Regions from separate parts of the Mycolicibacterium novocastrense genome, predicted to be linked through region 2. Evidence: predicted binding sites of a transcription regulator. Region 2 holds the regulator's gene; the other holds the start of a gene.
The links. Region 2 encodes HspR, which represses chaperone genes until heat shock. Its sites were predicted from a motif close to ANNTGAGTNNNNNNNACTCANNT; they were not measured.
Positions count from the first base shown of each region.

Region 1 (9,540 bases), on a different contig from region 2:
CCGCAGTTGCCGCGTGGTCCTCACACCGTCGGCGCCGATGAGCACCCACCCGCGCATCTCACGGTCTGCCATCGTCATCGGCTCGACGAACCGGCGCGACAGTAACGTCGGGTACTCGTCGCGCGGCACCCGGACCATCAGACCGCCGGTCCCGCTGACGGCCACCGCCATATGGCCGTCGACCAGGAAGGCCAGCCCGCCGAACATCTGCCTCTCGTCGACACCGGGTTCGGTGCCGAGCAATTCGCGGATGCGGTGCGCGAGGTCCTCGTCGTAGGCCACGTCTTCGACGGTAGCGCTCAGGGTCGTGATCCGTTGGAAGACCACGACCCTGAGCGCAATCTCGGGGTCAGGCGGCCGCGGTGGCCGCCACCTCTGCGGGCTGCAGAGCCTGCTCGACGATGTCGGCGACATCGGTCATCGGCTTGACCTCCAGCGCGTCGAGCACGTCGGCCGGGACGTCATCCAGGTCGGGCTCGTTTCGCTGCGGGATGAAAACGGTTGACAGTCCGGCCCGTTGGGCCGCCAGCAGCTTCTGCTTGACGCCGCCGATGGGCAGCACCCGACCGTTCAACGTGACCTCGCCGGTCATCCCGACGTCGGCACGAACCTGCCGGCCGGTGGCCATCGACACCAGCGCGGTCACCATCGTCACGCCCGCCGACGGACCGTCCTTGGGCACGGCGCCCGCGGGCACGTGCACGTGGATCCGGCGGTCCAGCGCCTTGGGGTCGACGCCCAACTGCGCGGCGTGCGAGCGCACGTAGGACAGCGCGATCTGCGCCGACTCCTTCATGACCTCGCCCAGCTGTCCGGTCAGTTGCAGCCCGGGCTCACCGTCGGTCGCCCCGGCCTCGATGTAAAGCACATCGCCGCCGAGGCCGGTGACCGCCAACCCGGTGGCCACGCCCGGCACCGCCGTGCGCTCCGCCGATTCCGGCAGGAAGCGCGGACGGCCCAGGTACTCAACGAGATCCGGCTCGTCGACGGTGAGGCTGGTGATGTCGTCGGAAGCCAGCTTCGTGGTCACCTTGCGCAGCGCCTTGGCCAGCAGCCGCTCGAACTGCCGCACCCCCGGCTCGCGGGTGTAGTCGGCGGCGATCTTGCGCAGCGCCGCCTCGGTCACGACCACCTCGTCCTCGGTCAGCGCCGCCCGCTCGCGCTGCCGGGGCAGCAGGAAGTCCCGCGCGATGGCGACCTTGTCGTCCTCGGTGTAACCGTCGATCTGCACCAGTTCCATGCGGTCCAGCAGGGCCGAGGGAATGTTCTCGATGACGTTGGCCGTCGCCAGGAACACCACGTCCGACAGGTCCAGATCGAGATCCAGGTAGTGGTCGCGGAACGTGTGGTTCTGCGCGGGGTCCAAGACCTCCAGCAGCGCCGCCGCGGGGTCCCCCCGGAAGTCGGAGCCGACCTTGTCGATCTCGTCGAGCAGCACGACGGGGTTCATCGAACCCGCCTCACCGACGGCACGCACGATGCGGCCGGGCAGCGCGCCGACGTAGGTGCGCCGGTGGCCTCGGATCTCGGCCTCGTCACGCACGCCGCCGAGGGCCACGCGAACGAACTTGCGGCCCAACGCCCGAGCGACGCTCTCACCCAGCGACGTCTTGCCGACGCCGGGCGGACCGGCCAACACCATCACCGCACCCGAACCGCGACCGCCGACGACCTGCAGTCCGCGCTGGGCACGGCGTGCCCGCACGGCCAAATACTCGACGATGCGGTCCTTGACGTCCTCGAGACCGTGGTGGTCGGCGTCCAGGATCTCGCGCGCCGCGTTCAGATCGGTCGAGTCCTCGGTGTGGACGTTCCACGGCAGGTCCAGCACGGTGTCCAGCCAGGTGCGGATCCAACCGCGCTCGGGGCTCTGGTCGCTGGCCCGTTCGAGCTTGCCGACCTCGCGCAGCGCGGCCTCGCGCACCTTCTCGGGAAGGTCCGCGGCCTCGACGCGGGCCCGGTAATCATCAGAAGACCCCGTGCCGTCGTCATCTCCCAATTCCTTGCGGATGGCGTTGAGCTGCTGGCGCAGCAGGAATTCCTTCTGGGTCTTCTCCATGCCCTCGCGCACGTCTTCGGCGATCTTCTCGGTGACCTCGACCTCGGCCAGCTGAGCTCCCGTCCACTCGATCAGCGCACGCAACCGCTCGGCCACGTCCGGCGTCTCGAGCAGCTGGCGCTTCTGGACCTGGGTCAGGTACGACGCATAGCCCGCGGTGTCGGCCAGCGCCGACGGATCGGAGAGCTGGTTGACGAAATCGATGATCTGCCAGGCCTCGCGCCGCTGCAGCATCGCCAGCAGCAGCTTCTTGTACTCGGCCGCGAGCTGGTAGGTCTCCTCGGTGGGCTGGGTCTCCTCGACCTCGGTCACCTCGACCCACAGCGCCGCGCCGGGTCCGGTGGCGCCGGCGCCGATGTGCGCACGGCTCTCGCCCCGCACCACCGCGGCGGGTCCGCCGACCATGCGTCCGATCTGCACGATCGAGGCCAGCACCCCGTGCGAGGGATAACGATCCTCGAGACGGGGTGCGATCAACAGTTCTCCGGACTCGCTGGCGCGGGCGGCGTCGACCGCGGCGCGCGCGGCATCGTCGAGTTCGATCGGCACGACCATGCCGGGCAGCACGATCGACTCGCTCGAGAACAAGACCGGAACTGTCTTGATTTGAGCCATCAATCCTCCAAAGTTTGAGTCTGTTGCGCTCAACCTTTAGATGGACTGTTTTGTTCCCTGCCGCGTCGCGCGCGGCGTTCGTAGCTACCCCGAACGGCAGGAAGCCTGCCGTTCGGGGTAAACGGCAGGCTTCCTGTTGTGGGTGGATCTATGCGCTGCGGTCAGGCACTGGCCTGTGCACCCAGCACCCGCTGGATGTCAGGCTTCATCATCTCCAGCTGCTGACCCCAGTAGCCCCAGCTGTGGGTCCCCTGTGGCGGGAAGTTGAACACACCGTTGGTGCCACCCGCGGCGACGTAGTTGTCCTTGAAGGTGACGTTGGTCCGCAACGTGAACCCTTCGAGGAACTGGGCCGCCATCAGGTTCTGGCCGGCCGTGCCGCCATCGAGATCCGACGGCGTACCCGTGCCGCAGTAGATCCAGATGCGGGTGTTGTTGGCCACCAACTGGTTGATGTTGACCATCGGGTCGTTGCGCTTCCACGCCGGATCCGACGACGGACCCCACATGCTCTCGGCGTTGAACCCGCCGGCGTCTTGCATCGCCAGACCGATCAGCATCGGCCACCAGCCCTCGGACGGATTGAGGAAGCCCGACAGCGAGGCGGCGTAGATGAACTTCTGCGGGTGGTAGATCGCGTACGTCAGCGCGGTGCTGCCGGCCATCGAAATACCCACCACGGCGTTGCCGTTCTGCGACACGCCCCTGTTGGCTTCCAGCCACGCCGGGAGCTCCTGGGTCAGGAACGTCTCCCACTTGTAGGTGTAGTCCTGGCCGTTACCCCGCGACGGCTGGTACCAGTCGGTGTAGAAGCTGGACTGCCCGCCGACCGGCATGACGACTGAAAGCCCGGACTGGTAGTACCACTCGAAGGCGGGGGTGTTGATGTCCCAGCCGTTGAAATCGTCCTGGGCGCGCAGACCATCGAGCAGATACACCGCATGCGGTCCACCGCCCTGGAACTGGACCCTGATGTTGCGGTTCATCGCGGGGGAGAACACGTCCAGATACTCGACGGGCAACCCGGGCCGCGAGAAGGCCCCGGCGGTGGCCGAACCCCCGGCGATGCCGATCAGTCCGGGCAGCGCCGCCACGGCGAACGCCACCACCGCCATTCGGCGAAACAGCTTTGTACCGGTACCCCGGTACCTCTGGAAAATCTTCATAACGGCAACCAACCCACCTTTCATCGCTTCCACAAGCAATTGCCGTTTGCTGTGCGTGGGTAATGAAACACGTACTCGCACCGGGACTGTCGCCCCGACATGCGGTTGCCACATCGCGGTTGGCTAACGATTGCGACTCAGCGAGGACTCACCAACCCCGGAAACCTACTGTGACCTGTGTGATCAGAGTGACTCAGGAGGTATCCGCGCCGAGCTCGCAACGCTAGGGCGTAGCCGGTGCAACTGTGTGACGTGTCGCGGGCCGAGCTCGCTCAGCGACGTCACTCCCAGTAGCTGCATTGTCCGTCTGACCTGCTGCGAAAGGATCTCGACGGCCCGGTCGACACCCGCCTCGCCGCCCGCCATCAGCCCGTAGAGGTAGGCGCGGCCCACCAATACGAAGCGGGCGCCCAGCGCGACCGCCGCGACGACGTCCGCGCCGGACATCACCCCGGTGTCCAGCAGAATCTCGGTGGTATCGCCCAGTTCGGCGGCGACACTCGGCAGCAGATGGAACGGCACGGGAGCGCGATCCAGTTGGCGGCCACCGTGATTGGACAGCACAATGCCGTCGACCCCGAGTCCGGCCACGGCCCTGGCGTCATCGAGTGTCTGAATTCCCTTGACCACCAACTTGTTCGGCCACTGCTCCTTGATCCACACCAGATCGTCGAAGTTCACCGTGGGGTCGAACATGGTGTCGAGATACTCGGCCACGGTGCCCGGCCAGCGGTCCAGCGAGGCGAACGACAGCGGTTCGGTGGTGAGCAGGTCGAACCACCACCGCGGACGGGGAACGGCATCGAGCACCGTGCGCAGCGTCAGCGTCGGCGGGATCGACATGCCGTTGCGGGTGTCGCGGTGGCGGGCCCCTGCGACCGGCACGTCGACGGTGGCGAGCAGCGTGTCGTAACCCGCGGCGGCGGCCCGTTCGACGAGCGCCATCGAGCGGTCTCGGTCCTTCCACATGTACAGCTGAAACCAGTTGCGGCCGTCCGGGTTAGCCGCCTTGACGTCTTCGATCGAGGCGGTGCCCAGCGTCGAGAGCGCGAACGGGATGCCGGCTCGCGCGGCGGCGCGGGCACCCGCGATCTCGCCCTCGGTGTGCATCAGTCGGGTGAAGCCGGTCGGCGCGATGCCGAACGGTTGCGCGACAGGCCCACCGAGCACCGTTGCGCTGGTATCGACACTTGAAACGTCGCGCAAGATCGTGGGATGAAACTCGATGTCGCGGAACGCTTGTCGCGCACGAGCCAGTGACAGTTCCTCCTCGGCGGCACCGTCGGTGTAGTCGAATGCCGCCTTCGGGGTCCGTCGCTTGGCGATTCGGCGCAGGTCCTCGATCGTCAGCGCCGCCGCCAGCCTGCGCTGCGTCGCGTTCAGCTGCGGCTTCTTGAACTGCAGCAGCGGCGCCAGCTCCCGCGGACGCGGGATGCGGCGGCGTGTCACGTTTGCGTCCCTGTCGGACTGCCGCTGATAGTCGTCATTGAATCGCACAGGTTAGCTTGTCAGACTGGCCGATGACATGGCTAAAGACAGATCGGCATCCGGCGACCCCTTCGACCTGCAGCGCTTCGTCGACGCCCAGGAACGCGTGTACGGCGCGGTGCTCGACGAACTACGCGCCGGCCGTAAACGCAGCCACTGGATCTGGTTTGTGTTCCCCCAGCTGCGTGGGCTGGGGAGGAGCCCGACTGCGCAGCGGTACGGGATCGGCTCCCTCGCCGAAGCCCGGGCGTACCTGGCCCACGACGTGCTGGGAGCGCGCCTGCGGGAGTGTGCGGATCTGGTCGCCCGTAGTGAACAGCCGTCGGCCGACGACTTGTTCGGGTGGCCGGACAACCTCAAGGTGCGCTCGTCGATGACGTTGTTCAGCCGCGCCGCCGACGACCCCGATGACGAGGCGCTCTTCGGCCGTGTACTGACGAAGTACTACGGAGGCGAACCGGATCCGCTGACGGTTGAACTGCTCAGCGGGGAGCCATGATCAGCCAGCCGTGGGGCCCGACCTCGTAGGTGCTGACGACCTCGGACGGCGGCGCGCCCGAGCCGGCCAGGACTTCACCCCGATCGAAACCCAGGCGCGGCAACGAGATCGCGAGCGGTTCGTCAGCGATGTTGAGCGCGACGATCAGCGACTCGGATCCGGCGCGGCTCTGGTAGACGTACTGGCGGTTGGTCAGCAACAGCGGCGACGTGCGCGCCGTGTGCAGCCACGGGTGGCGTCGGCGCAACCCAATCAGGAACTTGTGCAGCCGGAACACGTCGGCGCCGTGTTCGTCGACGTCGAGCGGGGGAGAGGCGAACTCGGGCCGCACCGCGTCGTCGCCGCCGAAACGTTCCTCCTTGATGCCCCGGTAGGCGAACTCGTCGCCGGCGTAGACGCTGGGCGTACCACCGGTCGTCATCTGCAGCACCAAAGCGTGCTCGAGGTGGCGGATGTCCTCGAGTCGGCTGGCGATTCTGGTGACATCGTGATTGCCGACGAAGGTCATCGGCACGAATGTGTCCAGGAACTCGTTGTGCCGCACCAACGCCCAGTCCAGCTCGTGGAAGTTGCCGTCGTTGAGCGCGCTCCAGGTCGCCTTCCACAGTTCGTACTGGGTCACCGAATCGAAGCCCGACGATCGCACTCGTTGCGCATAGTCACCGTGGATGATCTCGGCAAGAAAGTACACATCGGGAAACCGTTCGCGAACGCGCGGGAGGACCCGGGCCCAGAACCGGTCGGCGACCGCGTAGGCGGCGTCGAGGCGCCATCCGTCGGCGCCGCGCTGCAGCCAGTGCGTCATCACGTCGACGACGTAGTCGGCCACCGCCGAGTTGTCATGATCCAGCGCCACGAGGTCGCCGTGCCCCTCGAACACGTCGATGCGCTCGCCACGGGTGCGGAGCCACTCGGTGCGGGCGAAATCGGTTCCGACGTGGTTGAAGACGCCGTCGAGCAGAATCCGGAGCCCGCGCCGGCGCGCCTCGCCGATCAGCGTGTCGAAGTCGTCGTCGTCCCCGAGTCTCGGGTCGATGCGGAGGTGGTCGGTGGTGTCGTAGCCGTGGGTGCGTGAGGAGAAGATCGGCCCCAGCGCGAGTCCTGACGCCCCGAGTTCGATCGCGTGGTCGAGCCAGTCGACGATGCGCAGCAGCCTGTGCTCGTCCGGGCCGGGGGACGGGTCGGCGGGATGCGCGCCGACGAAACCCAGTGGGTAGACGTGCCACCAGATGACGTGCTCGACCCAGCCCGGTTCACAGACGGCCGCGGTGTGCGAGGAGTCCGTCACGGCCGGAACTTCGCTTCGTAGAGGGTCTTCATCGCCTCGCTGAACTGTTCGGCGGGCCCGTCCACCTCGACGTCCGGGGCGATCGCGGTGATCGGCAGCGACACCACCGGCGGGGGCGGCGCACCCCATTCGGTGAGCCATCGGGTCAACTGCTCGGACGACGCCGCGTACACGATTCGGCCGAGCCCCACCCAGCCGTGGGCGGCCGAACACATCGGGCAGTGCTCACCGGAGGTGTACACGGTTGCGGCGGCCCGCGCTTCGGGGGTGAGGTTGGCGGCCGCCCATCGGGCGATCGCGAACTCCGGATGGCGCGTGTGGTCGCCGTCCTTGACGCGGTTGCGGTCCTCGAACAGCGTGCGGCCTGCGTCGTCGACGAGAAGGGAGCCAAACGGCTCGTCACCGTCATCGAGCGCTTCTCGCGCCAGCTCTACGCAGCGGCCCAGGCGGGCGAGATCGTCATCGCTGATGGCCACATGTCGGAGTCTACGGATCAGTGGCAGCAGTCCGGGGGAACGTCCAGCCGGCAGGCACAGGAGGCGCGGACCGGGACGTCGGCGCGCGCCACAGCCAGGGCGAGCTGTTGACCGATGATCGACGCCTCGGCGTCGCGACCCAGCCGCTGCAGGCATTCGTGATAGCCGTGCAGGCTCCACACGTTGTTGGGATGCTGGCACGGCCGGGGCAGCGTCGGATCGAGTCCGAGGTCGGCGGCATAGACCGCCGCGGCCTCCTGGACGCGACCCTGTTCGAGCAGCAGGGCACCGTAGGCGTGGCGGGTCGGCTGCATCCAGCCCCAGGGTTCGTCGTAGGGCAGCGCGTCGTCGAGTTCGATCGCTCGGCGCAGATGCGCAAAGGCAGTGTCGTAATCCTCTGCTCGGTAAGCGATCTCACCGTCGAGCATCTCGCGGGCGATCGCCAGGATGTCGATCACGGTGTTGTTGAACAGGTATCGGCTCTCGGGTATGCGGCCATAGGCTTCGGTGAACGCCTCGCGCTCGGCGCGGGCTCGTTCGAGGTTGCCCATGGCGGCGTGCGCGACGCCGCGCCCGTAATGGATCGTGGCCACAGTGCTGCAGTACAACTGCCGATCATCGGGCAGGGGTTGGGCTATCAGGTCGTCCCAGCGACCGAACCTCACCATCACATGGGTGCGCAACGGCACGAACGCCTCCAGCCAGTCGGCCATCGGTGGGGACTCGATCGCCAGCAGTTCGGGGCTCAGCTGGGCGGCCAGCTCATCGGCGGCGGCGAACGCGGCGCGTGAATTGCCTTCGAACATCGCTGAATACACCACGAAGTGCAGGTTGTGAGCGCGGTACAAGGAGTAGAAGTTCAGCGGACCCTGCTGTTCGACGAACCGGCGATCCACCTGTATGGCCGCCTGATTGGCCACGACCGAGTCGCGGTAGTTGCCGCACAGCACGTCGATGTGGCTCGGCATGTGCTGCAGATGGCCGGCGTCGGGCACCAGATCGCGCAGCAGATCTGCGGCGGGCAGCGCATCCTGCGGGGCCGCCGACATCTCCATGGTGTGCACGTAGAGGTGCAGGATGCCGGGATGGGTGCGGCCCGCCGCGGTGGCCAGCGCGTCGTCGAGGATCCGTTTGGCCTCCACCACATGCGAGCCCGGTGCGGGTTCACCGGTTCTGGTGTCCCACAACGCCCATGCCGTCACGTTCACCAGCGCATCGGCGGCAAGGGCCTGCACATCGACGTCGTCGGGATAGGCCTGCGCCAGCGCCGTCATCGTGTCGGCATAGTGGGCGCCCCCGGCTTCGAGCGCCTCGGTGTCGTCCGGGTCATCAGTGGGAAAGCGGGTCTGCAGCGCTGCGATCAGGCCACGCTCGACCGGTGAGGCGCGATGGTCGGCCGCCAGATGCAACTCCATCCTGGCGCGTGCCAGCGATGCGGCCGCATCGACGGGATCGAAGGCGTCCCAGCCCTTGTTGTAGTTCGGCCCGATCGCGTACGCGATGCCCCAGCGCGCGATCCCCAACCCCGGATCCAGTTCCAGGGCCCGCTCGAAGCAGCGGATGGCCTCCTCGTGGTTGAACGCGTAACACCACACCATCCCGCGGTCGAACCACACCTGCGCCTGCGGCGACGGGGTGTCAATCGGCCGGTGATACGACCCGAGGTCGTAATAGGTCTCGTCGCCGAGCGAGATGCTCATGAACGGGACCATAATTCACCCATGCTGCGGCCGCGAGGGCTGCGCAGACATCGCCGCGGCCTCGCGGGGTCTCAGCGCACACCCTGGTACGGTCTCGGGCCCGCGACCCGTACCTGATCGAGCGCCCGCGCCCAGGCGACGAGCGATTCGACAACCCGCGCTGGAACGTGTTCTAGTGCTTGCGTGGTGGAGTTCACCGATATCGGGGATATACCGGCAGCGGAGATCGACCGCATGCGCGCTGTCTAC
Region 1 covers NZ_LQIH01000007.1:13,863-23,402, forward strand. The annotation lists gene AU072_RS07170 (TfoX/Sxy family protein) at 1-282, opposite strand, end outside; gene lon (endopeptidase La) at 350-2,674, opposite strand; gene AU072_RS07180 (esterase family protein) at 2,836-3,840, opposite strand; gene AU072_RS07185 (alpha-hydroxy acid oxidase) at 4,024-5,289, opposite strand; gene AU072_RS07190 (DUF1810 domain-containing protein) at 5,366-5,827, shown strand; gene AU072_RS07195 (alpha-amylase family protein) at 5,811-7,115, opposite strand; gene AU072_RS07200 (nucleoside deaminase) at 7,112-7,591, opposite strand; gene AU072_RS07205 (tetratricopeptide repeat protein) at 7,609-9,291, opposite strand; gene AU072_RS07210 (PaaI family thioesterase) at 9,475-9,540, shown strand, end outside.
Region 1: a site for HspR is predicted at 2,687-2,709, ahead of lon (endopeptidase La). Genes of this name have one in related genera too.

Region 2 (9,540 bases):
ACGGCGTCGCGGATGGCGCGCTGATCGGCCTCGCGGGTCGGGTCCACGGCGGCGAGGAGCGCGGCGAGTTCACGGTGCTCGCGGATGAGGGGCTCGATGTGCTCGGCGAACAGCTCGTCGCGCAGAAGCACCTTGAACAGGCCGTTCTCCTCCCCGCGCCAGTGGGTCTCCAGCTCCTGCGCCATCTCGGCCAACAGCCGTCGCGCGGTGTCGAGGTCGCCGCGGTCGATGCGCCGGACGGCTTCGCCGCCCAGGTTGAGGACATGGGCGTGCTCCGCGATGTAGTCGCGGATCAGCGGCAGGTCACGGCACCCGCAGTACTGACACATCGCGTCCGACGCTACGCCGCGGGAACAAATCCGCGAGGAGGCCCGTTGACCGATTCGACAGTTGAGTGAAACAGACTCAAGTTTGAGTTGACAGGGTAGGGTTCGTCGGCGCAGGCTTGAGTGCGGTGCACTCAGACCCCAACAAGCAGGACTATTCCAGGAGGAACCAACATGGCTCGTGCGGTCGGAATCGACCTCGGGACCACCAACTCCGTCGTCGCGGTACTGGAGGGTGGCGATCCCGTTGTCGTCGCGAACTCCGAGGGCTCCCGCACCACGCCGTCCGTCGTCGCGTTCGCGCGTAACGGAGAGGTGCTGGTCGGCCAGCCCGCCAAGAACCAGGCGGTGACCAACGTCGACCGGACCATCCGTTCGGTCAAGCGGCACATGGGCACCGATTGGTCCGTGGAGATCGACGACAAGAAGTACACGGCGCAGGAGATCAGCGCCCGAACGCTGCAGAAATTGAAGCGCGACGCGGAGAGCTACCTCGGTGAGGACATCACCGACGCCGTCATCACCGTGCCCGCCTACTTCAACGACGCCCAGCGGCAGGCCACCAAGGAAGCCGGGCAGATCGCCGGGCTCAACGTGCTGCGCATCGTCAACGAGCCCACTGCGGCGGCGCTGGCGTACGGCCTGGACAAGGGCGAGAAGGAACAGACGATCCTGGTCTTCGACCTCGGCGGCGGCACGTTCGACGTCTCGTTGCTCGAGATCGGTGAGGGCGTGGTCGAGGTGCGCGCCACCAGTGGCGACAACCACCTGGGCGGCGACGACTGGGACGACCGGATCGTGGAGTGGCTGGTCGACAAGTTCAAGGGCACCTCCGGCATCGACCTGACCAAGGACAAGATGGCGATGCAGCGGCTGCGTGAGGCCGCCGAGAAGGCCAAGATCGAGCTGAGCTCGAGCCAGAGCACCTCGATCAACCTGCCCTACATCACCGTCGACGCGGACAAGAACCCGCTGTTCCTCGACGAACAGCTGACCCGCGCGGAGTTCCAGCGCATCACTCAGGATCTGCTCGACCGCACCCGCCAGCCGTTCCAGCAGGTGGTCAAGGACGCCGGCATCTCGGTGTCCGACATCGACCACGTGGTGCTGGTCGGCGGCTCGACCCGCATGCCCGCGGTGTCGGATCTGGTCAAGGAGATGACCGGCGGCAAGGAGCCCAACAAGGGTGTCAACCCCGACGAGGTCGTCGCGGTCGGCGCCGCCCTGCAGGCCGGTGTGCTCAAGGGTGAGGTGAAGGACGTTCTGCTGCTTGACGTCACGCCGCTGTCCCTCGGTATCGAGACCAAGGGTGGCGTCATGACCAAGCTGATCGAGCGCAACACCACGATCCCGACCAAGCGGAGCGAGACCTTCACCACCGCCGACGACAACCAGCCGTCGGTGCAGATCCAGGTTTATCAGGGTGAGCGTGAGATCGCCGCGCACAACAAGCTGCTCGGCAGCTTCGAGCTGACCGGTATCCCGCCGGCTCCGCGCGGTGTGCCCCAGATCGAGGTCACCTTCGACATCGACGCCAACGGCATCGTGCACGTGACCGCGAAGGACAAGGGCACCGGCAAGGAGAACACGATCCGCATCCAGGAAGGCTCCGGCCTGTCCAAGGACGAGATCGACCGGATGATCAAGGACGCCGAGGCGCACGCCGAGGAGGACCGCAAGCGTCGCGAGGAGGCCGACGTCCGCAACCAGGCGGAGTCGCTGGTCTACCAGACCGAGAAGTTCGTCTCCGAACAGCGGAGCGGTGAAGGCGGCTCCAAGGTCCCCGAGGACACGCTGGCCAAGGTGGACGCCGCGATCGCCGATGCCAAGAAGGCGCTGGAAGGCACCGACATCGGTGAGATCAAGTCCGCCATGGAGAAGCTCGGCGTCGAGTCGCAGGCCCTCGGTCAGGCCATCTATGAGGCCACCCAGGCCGAGCAGGCGGCGAGCGGCGGTGCGGACGCCGGTGCGGCGGACGACAACGTCGTGGATGCCGAGGTCGTCGACGATGATTCGGACAAGGAGAACAAGTGACAGGAAACGATCCGCACGAGCCGGTGACCGTCACCGACAAACGGCGCATCGATCCGGTCACCGGTGAAGTGAGAGAAGCAGGTTCGGGTCCGGCGCCGGATTCGGCGCCGGACGAGCCCACAGCGACGGCGGCAGGGGAGGAGGCCGACAAGGCCTCCGAACTGCTCGCCGATCTGCAGCGGGTGCAGGCCGATTTCACGAACTACCGCAAGCGGGCGTTGCGCGATCAGCAGGTGGCGGCGGACCGAGCGAAGGCTTCGGTCATCGCAGAGCTGTTGCCGATCCTCGATGATCTCGACCGCGCGCGAAGTCACGGTGACCTCGAGAGCGGACCGCTCAAGGCGATGGCTGACAAGTTGGTCAACACCCTTGAGGGGCTGGGTCTTTCGGGATTCGGTGCCGAGGGCGACGACTTCGACCCCGAACTTCACGAGGCCGTGCAGCACGAGGGCGAGGGCACTCACCCCGTCATCGGCAACGTGATGCGACGCGGCTACAAGGTGGGCGACCAAGTCGTACGCCATGCCCTGGTCGGGGTGGTGGACACGGTTCCCGAGGACGGCGGCAACACCGCCTCGGGCGACGGTGCGCCGGAAGCCGAAGCCGAGTGATGAGGAGGTGGCGCGGAATCGCCGAGAGCGACGAATCCTGCGCCACCTTCGCCTCATCGGCGACGATGGATCCGACGCGAATCGTCGGCAAGCAGCAAAATCTGAAGTGAGAGTGCGATAAACCTACAGAAGCGGAAGGAGGTGACGCGGTATGGCCCAGCGTGAATGGGTCGAGAAGGACTTCTACAAGGAGCTCGGCGTCTCCTCTGACGCCAGCGATCAGGACATCAAACGGGCAGCCCGAAAGCTGCTCGCGGAAAACCATCCCGACCGCAACCCCGGGAACTCGGCCGCCGAGGAGCGGTACAAAGCCGTCTCCGAGGCCAAGGAGGTGCTCACCGATCCGGCCAAACGCAAGGAGTACGACGAGACCCGGCGCCTGTTCGCCAACGGCGGATTCGGCCGCGGCCGGTTCGGCGGGGGCGGGGGCTTCGGCGGTTTCGGTGGCGGCGACGGCGTCGAGTTCAACCTGAACGACCTGTTCGATGCGGCCGGACAGACCGGCGGCGCGAACATCGGCGACCTGTTCGGCGGGCTCTTCGGCCGCGGCGCACAACAGGCGCGACCCAGCAGGCCGCGCCGCGGCAACGACCTCGAGACCGAGGCCGAGCTGTCGTTCCTGGAAGCCACCAAGGGCGTGGCGATGCCGTTGCGGCTCACCAGTCCCGCGCCGTGCACGAACTGTCATGGCAGCGGCGCCCGTCCCGGAACGAGCCCCAAGGTCTGCCCGAACTGCAACGGGTCCGGTGTGATCAACCGCAACCAGGGCGCGTTCGGATTCTCCGAGCCGTGCACCGAATGCCGCGGCAGCGGGTCGATCATCGAGCACCCCTGCCAGGAGTGCAAGGGCACCGGCGTGACCACCCGCACCCGCACGATCAACGTGCGGATCCCCCCGGGCGTGGAGGACGGTCAACGGATCCGGCTGGCCGGCCAGGGCGAAGCGGGTCTGCGCGGCGCACCGTCGGGCGACCTGTACGTCACCGTTCACGTGCGGCCCGACAAGGTGTTCGGCCGCGACGGCGACGATCTGACCGTCACCGTACCCGTCAGCTTCCACGAATTGGCGCTGGGGACAACCCTTTCGGTGCCCACGCTCGAAGGCAAGGTCGGTGTGCGGGTACCCAAGGGCACCTCGGACGGACGCATCCTGCGCGTGCGCGGTCGCGGTGTGCCGAAACGCTCTGGCGGACACGGTGATCTGCTGGTGACGGTGAAGGTGGCGGTGCCGCCGAACCTGGAGGGCGAGGCGGCCGAGGCGTTGGAGGCCTATGCGAAGGCGGAGCGGGCCACTGGCTTTGATCCGCGGGCCGGATGGGCAGGTGCGTAATGGCGGCGAAACGGTCCAACGACGAGGCCCGCACGTTCCTGATCTCCGTCGCCGCGGAGCTCGCCGGCATGCATGCCCAGACGCTGCGCACATATGACCGGCTCGGGCTCGTGCGTCCGCAGCGCACCTCCGGCGGCGGTCGGCGTTACTCGCAGCACGACGTTGAGTTGCTCCGCGAGGTGCAACGGCTGAGCCAGGACGAGGGCGTCAACCTCGCAGGCATCAAGCGCATCATCGAACTGACCAACCAGGTCGAGGCGCTTCAGGCGCGGGTGCGGGAGCTGACCGAGGAAGTCGAGGCGCTGCGGGGTTCTCCGCGCCGCGACCTCGCAGTGATGCCGAAGAGCACCGCGGTGGTGGTCTGGCAGCCCGGAGCGGGTCGGCGGCGACGTCAGGCGGAGTAGAGCTTCTGTCAGCGAATCGTGATCGAGAACCGAGCGGTCTCCGGCTTGCCGGGGGCCGCTTTTCGGTATCCGCCTCTGCGTAGCGCATCCGTCGGCGCCGCCATCGGTTCGATACCGATCAGGTCGTCGTTCGGGGGCGCGAAGAGTTGCGCTGCGGGATAGCCGCTTTCGAATGTCACGTCGATGCGGCGGCCACCTCCGGCGAGGGTGAACACCGCGCCTTCGGGCACCTGGTCGAAACCGTCGTCGTAGGCGGTGACCATCAGGGTCTGCTCACCACCGGGCCAGGGCTCGTCAGCGCCGGTGGGTATGCCCTTGTCGTCCACCGGCAGATGGCGCATCGGCGGGGTGCTCAGCACCCACTCCTCCCGCGGCACACCGGGGATCTTCACGTACGGGTGATAGCCGAAGCACAGCGGTACGGACGTCGACGAGGTGGGTGTCACCGTGGTCTCGATGGCGAGCCTGCGGTCCTCGAGCACCACGTGCTGGGTGAGCAGGTGCGGGAAGGGAAACGCCGCGAGCAGTTGCGCGTCGGCGCCGTAGTCGAGCACCGCGGTCAGGCTGTTGTCGGCACGGTCGCTGACCTCCCAGCCGGGGTAGGCGGCGAGCACGCCGTGGATCGGCGCACCGTGCTCATCGGTCCGCACACCACCTGTGCCCGGAGCCAGGGTGACGACGGACCCGTCGACTTCATAGGTGTTGGCGCTCAACCGGTTCGCCCACGGATACAGGATCGGGATCCCCATGGTCTTGCCGTTGTTCACATACGCGGTCAAACCGCGGCGCTGACCGAGGAACTCGTCACCGGACTCCGCCAACGACGTGCCCACCATGCCTGCGGCGGGCACGAACGTCGCGGTCAGGTCCGACGACGGATCGCTCAGCGTGACGGCGTCGAAGTCGATCACAAGACGATCGTCGCACGCTGCGCACGTGGAGTCGGGCCCCTTACCGGTTTGTGAATCTGGCGACGCTCGGAGCGCCGAAACCGTCGCCAGATGCACAATTCAGCGGGCTCAGTCGTAGACGATCACCGCACGGCCGACGAAATCGCCGCGGCTCAGCGCGTCGATGTGGTCGTTGACGTCTTCGAAGCGGACCTGCGTGACGCTGTCCTTGATCTTGCCCGCCTCGGCGAGCGCGACGACCTCGGTCAGGTCGGTGTAATTGCCCCAGAACGACCCGAAGAACGTGTACTCCCTGCCGACCACCGGAAACAGCGGGATGTCGACGCGGTTGCCCACCAGGCCGACCGACGCGACCGCACCTTCGGTGGCCAGCAGCGCGAAGGCCAATCGGATGCTCTCCTCGGCACCGACACACTCGATCACCGCGTCGAACTCGCGCCTGCCGGTGGCCTGCTCGAGCGCATCACGCACCTGATCGTCGGTCCTACCCCTGGTGTTGACCGTGTGGTCGGCGCCGTTTTCGGTTGCCAGCGCCAGCTTTTCGTCGCTGCGGGCGAAGGCGACCACCGTCGCACCCGCCCCGAGCAGCTTGGCGTACTGGACGGCGTACGCGCCGAGGCCGCCGACACCCATCACCGCCACCGTCGTTCCGGGCCCGAGCACACCCGCCGCACGCAGCTTCTTCAGCCCGCGGTACGGCGTCAGGCCCGCATCGGTCAGCGGCGCCAGCGACACCGGTGACAGGTCGGCCCCGACGGGTATCACCTGTTGGTACGCCACCGGTACGTACTCCGCGTACCCGCCGTGCGGACCGAAGCCGACCCAGTGGCCCTGGTTGCAGATCTGTTCGTTGCCGCGGTGGCACTGGCGGCACGACCCGTCTCCGAGTGGGCCGAAAACCACCGCGCGAGTCCCCTCCGACAGGCCCGCAGACGCCGGCACGTCGGCACCGATCCGGTCGACGGTGCCCGCAACTTCGTGACCCGGCGTAACCGGAAGCGGCATCGGCAGACTGAAGTAGCCGTCGATGAGCTGAAAGTCGGTGCGGCACATGCCTGCGCCGCCGACTTTGATCAGCACCTGGTTCGGCTCGATGTCGGGTATGGGGATCTCCTCCAGCCGCAGCGGCTGCTTGTACCCGTGCATGCGTGCGGCTCGCATCGTCGCCATCTGAGCCCCCGATCGTTGATCTTGATCGGAGTGTACGGGTGCCGCGGCCGCCGCGCGACGTTTCAGGAGGCCAGGGGATCGTGCTGAATACGTTCGGGGGGCGCCCCTTTGGCGATCAGGGCGGCCTTGGTCGCCGTCACCATGGCGGGGCTGCCACATATGAGGATCTGCCGGTCGCCCCAGTTGCCGTAGCGGGTCACCACGTCGGCCAGCACGCCGGTCTGTCGCACGTGCAGGCCGCGGGGCGGCTGCACATCCGGGTAGTCAGCGGCCCACGGCGGGTCGACGTTGAACTCCGAGACCGGTGTGACCGAGAGCCACGGGTTCTGTGAGGCGATCTCCCACAGCGTGCGCAGGTCGTAGAGGTCGCACGGATACCGTCCGCCGAAGAACAGGTGCACCCGCGGATTGACCCCCCAGCGGGTGAGGTCCATGATCAGTGCCCGCAGCGGCGCTAGTCCGGTGCTGCCCGCCACCATCAACACGTCGCCGCCGTCGCGGTCCACGTGCAGCGCGCCGTGTGGGTTGGACAGCCGCCACCGGTCGCCGGGTGTCGTCTCGGCGACGATCGCGGTGCTCACCATCCCCCCGGGCACCGAGCGGATGTGGAACTCGATGCCGCCGCTGGGTTCGGTCGGGATCGACGGGCTCAAGTACCGCCACCGCCGCGGCCACTGCGGAACCTGGACCGTCACGTATTGGCCCGGGTGGTAGAACAGCGGCTGGTCCAGTTGCAGCCGCACGACGGAGACGTCGCGGGTGACGCGCAGGTGCTCGATGACCGTGCCGTCGCAGAACGGCGGGCCGTCCTCGGCGTCGGCGGCGCCGCGCATCACCCCGATCATCAACGCGACCGCGTCATGCGTGGCCTCGGCCAGTTGGTCGTTCCAACTCGAGGCGAAGTGATTGCGGAAGCCGGCATACAGAGCGGTCTGCATGCTGTCGTAATGCCGTTGTGTGACACCGTATTTGCGGTGGTCGCGGCCCAGCTGGGCGAGGAATGCCACTGGCTCCTGCGCCCGCTGGGCGGCGAGTTCGCCGAGAACCCAGCTGACGGCCTGCCCGAACCGCCGGCGTTGCTCGTCCATGTCCGGCGGGAACAGGTCGCGCACCGACATGTCGATCGCGAACCAGTGGGTGTAGAAGCGTCGGATCAGGTCGTCGCCAAGAGCGGGGTCGACCGCGTCGCGCAGCATGCGCAGCGCGTCACGGTCGTCGAGTCCCACGCGGCCCGAGTGTATGTCAGGCGCGTCGCGCCCTTCTTTGGCGAAGTGCCGCCAGCACGATCAGCGCCACGCCCAGGGCGGTCCAGCAGGACAGCACGATGACCGGCACCGCGCCGCCCGCCCCGTCGAAGAACGCCGCCGAGCGCAGCAGGGTGGCGTTGGCGCCCTGCGGCAGGAACTGCCCGAACTGCCCCCAGCCGCTCGGCAGTAGTTCCGGGGCGCTGTTCAGGCCGGACAGCGGATTGCCGACGAGAAGCGCCAAAACCGCGCCCAGCGCCAAGCCGACGCGGCCGAACAGCGATCCCAAGCCCAGCAGGGTCAGCCCCGTCGCCAGGATGCCCAGCGTCAGCGCACCGGTGACTCCCCAGAAGTTCGCGTCGATCGACCCCAACACCCAGCGCAACAGCGCGGCGATGGTCAGGCCGGCGACACCGGCGAAGACCACGGCGGTGGCGAACCGGGTCCACACTTCGCGCTTGAGCGCGAACATCAGCGCGATCGCGGGCAGGAGGCCGGCGAGGGTGATTGGCAGCGCCGACGCGGCCAGCCCGGCGCCGCGTGGGTCGTCGGCGGTCGGTGGCGCCAGGTCCTCGACGCGCAACTGGGCACCGGTCTTCTGCGCGATGCCGTTGCCGATCTGGGTCAACACCTGGGCGATCATCGGGCTGCCACCGGTCGCGATCATCAGCGTGGGGCCCTCAGGTCCGAGGGCGATGCCGCCGTAGACGTCGCGGGCGCGGATCGCTTCGCGCAGCGCGCCGGCGCTCGGGTAATAGGTGAACGAGAACGCGCCCGGGGCCTGCTGCTCCATCGTGGCGGCGACTTGCCCGCTCGCCGCCTGCGGGCCCGCCGCGCCGATCGGCACGTGGTGCGGAGCGGTGCGGGCCGCGGGCAGTGCGAAGGCCAACGCGACGATCGCGATGACGACGGTGAGCACCACGGCCACGCCGGTCGCCCGTATGGCGGCACGCGGCTCGTGCGCCGGTGATGTGTGGTGGATGGACCGCGCGGGGGTTTCGATGGTCATGTCGGCCGCCTTTTCATTCGTCGTTGAATTAATGCGTAGCGGCAGCGTAACTCCGCGGGCCACACTTTTCAACAGGCATTGAAATGATAATCTCGGGGCATGGCGTCACCAGCGAAAACGGCCCGTCGCCGAGGCCGCCGCGAAGGCGAGCCGGTGTCGCGCGACGCGGTGCTCGCCGCGGCGCGCAAGCGGTTCGCCGCCGAGGGATACGAGAAGACGACGCTGCGCGCCATCGCCCGCGACGCCCACGTCGACCCCTCGATGGTGCTCTACTTGTTCGGGTCCAAGGCCGAGCTGTTCCGGGCGTCGCTCAACGTGGTCGTCGACCCTGGGGCGCTGGTCTCCGCGCTCGCCGGGAACTCCCATGACGACCCCGACATCGGCACTCGCATGGTGCGGGCGTACCTGCGGATCTGGCAGTCACCCGAATCGGGTCCGACGATGGTCGCGATGTTGCAGTCGGCGACCTCGAACTCCGATGCTCACGAGGCGTTCCGCGGG
Region 2 covers NZ_LQIH01000025.1:33,530-43,069, reverse strand. The annotation lists gene AU072_RS18420 (hemerythrin domain-containing protein) at 1-329, opposite strand, end outside; gene dnaK (molecular chaperone DnaK) at 501-2,360, shown strand; gene grpE (nucleotide exchange factor GrpE) at 2,357-2,971, shown strand; gene dnaJ (molecular chaperone DnaJ) at 3,123-4,301, shown strand; gene AU072_RS18400 (heat shock protein transcriptional repressor HspR) at 4,301-4,705, shown strand; gene AU072_RS18395 (aldose 1-epimerase) at 4,714-5,616, opposite strand; gene AU072_RS18390 (NAD(P)-dependent alcohol dehydrogenase) at 5,725-6,786, opposite strand; gene AU072_RS18385 (FAD-binding oxidoreductase) at 6,849-8,012, opposite strand; gene AU072_RS18380 (hypothetical protein) at 8,029-9,039, opposite strand; gene AU072_RS18375 (TetR/AcrR family transcriptional regulator) at 9,139-9,540, shown strand, end outside.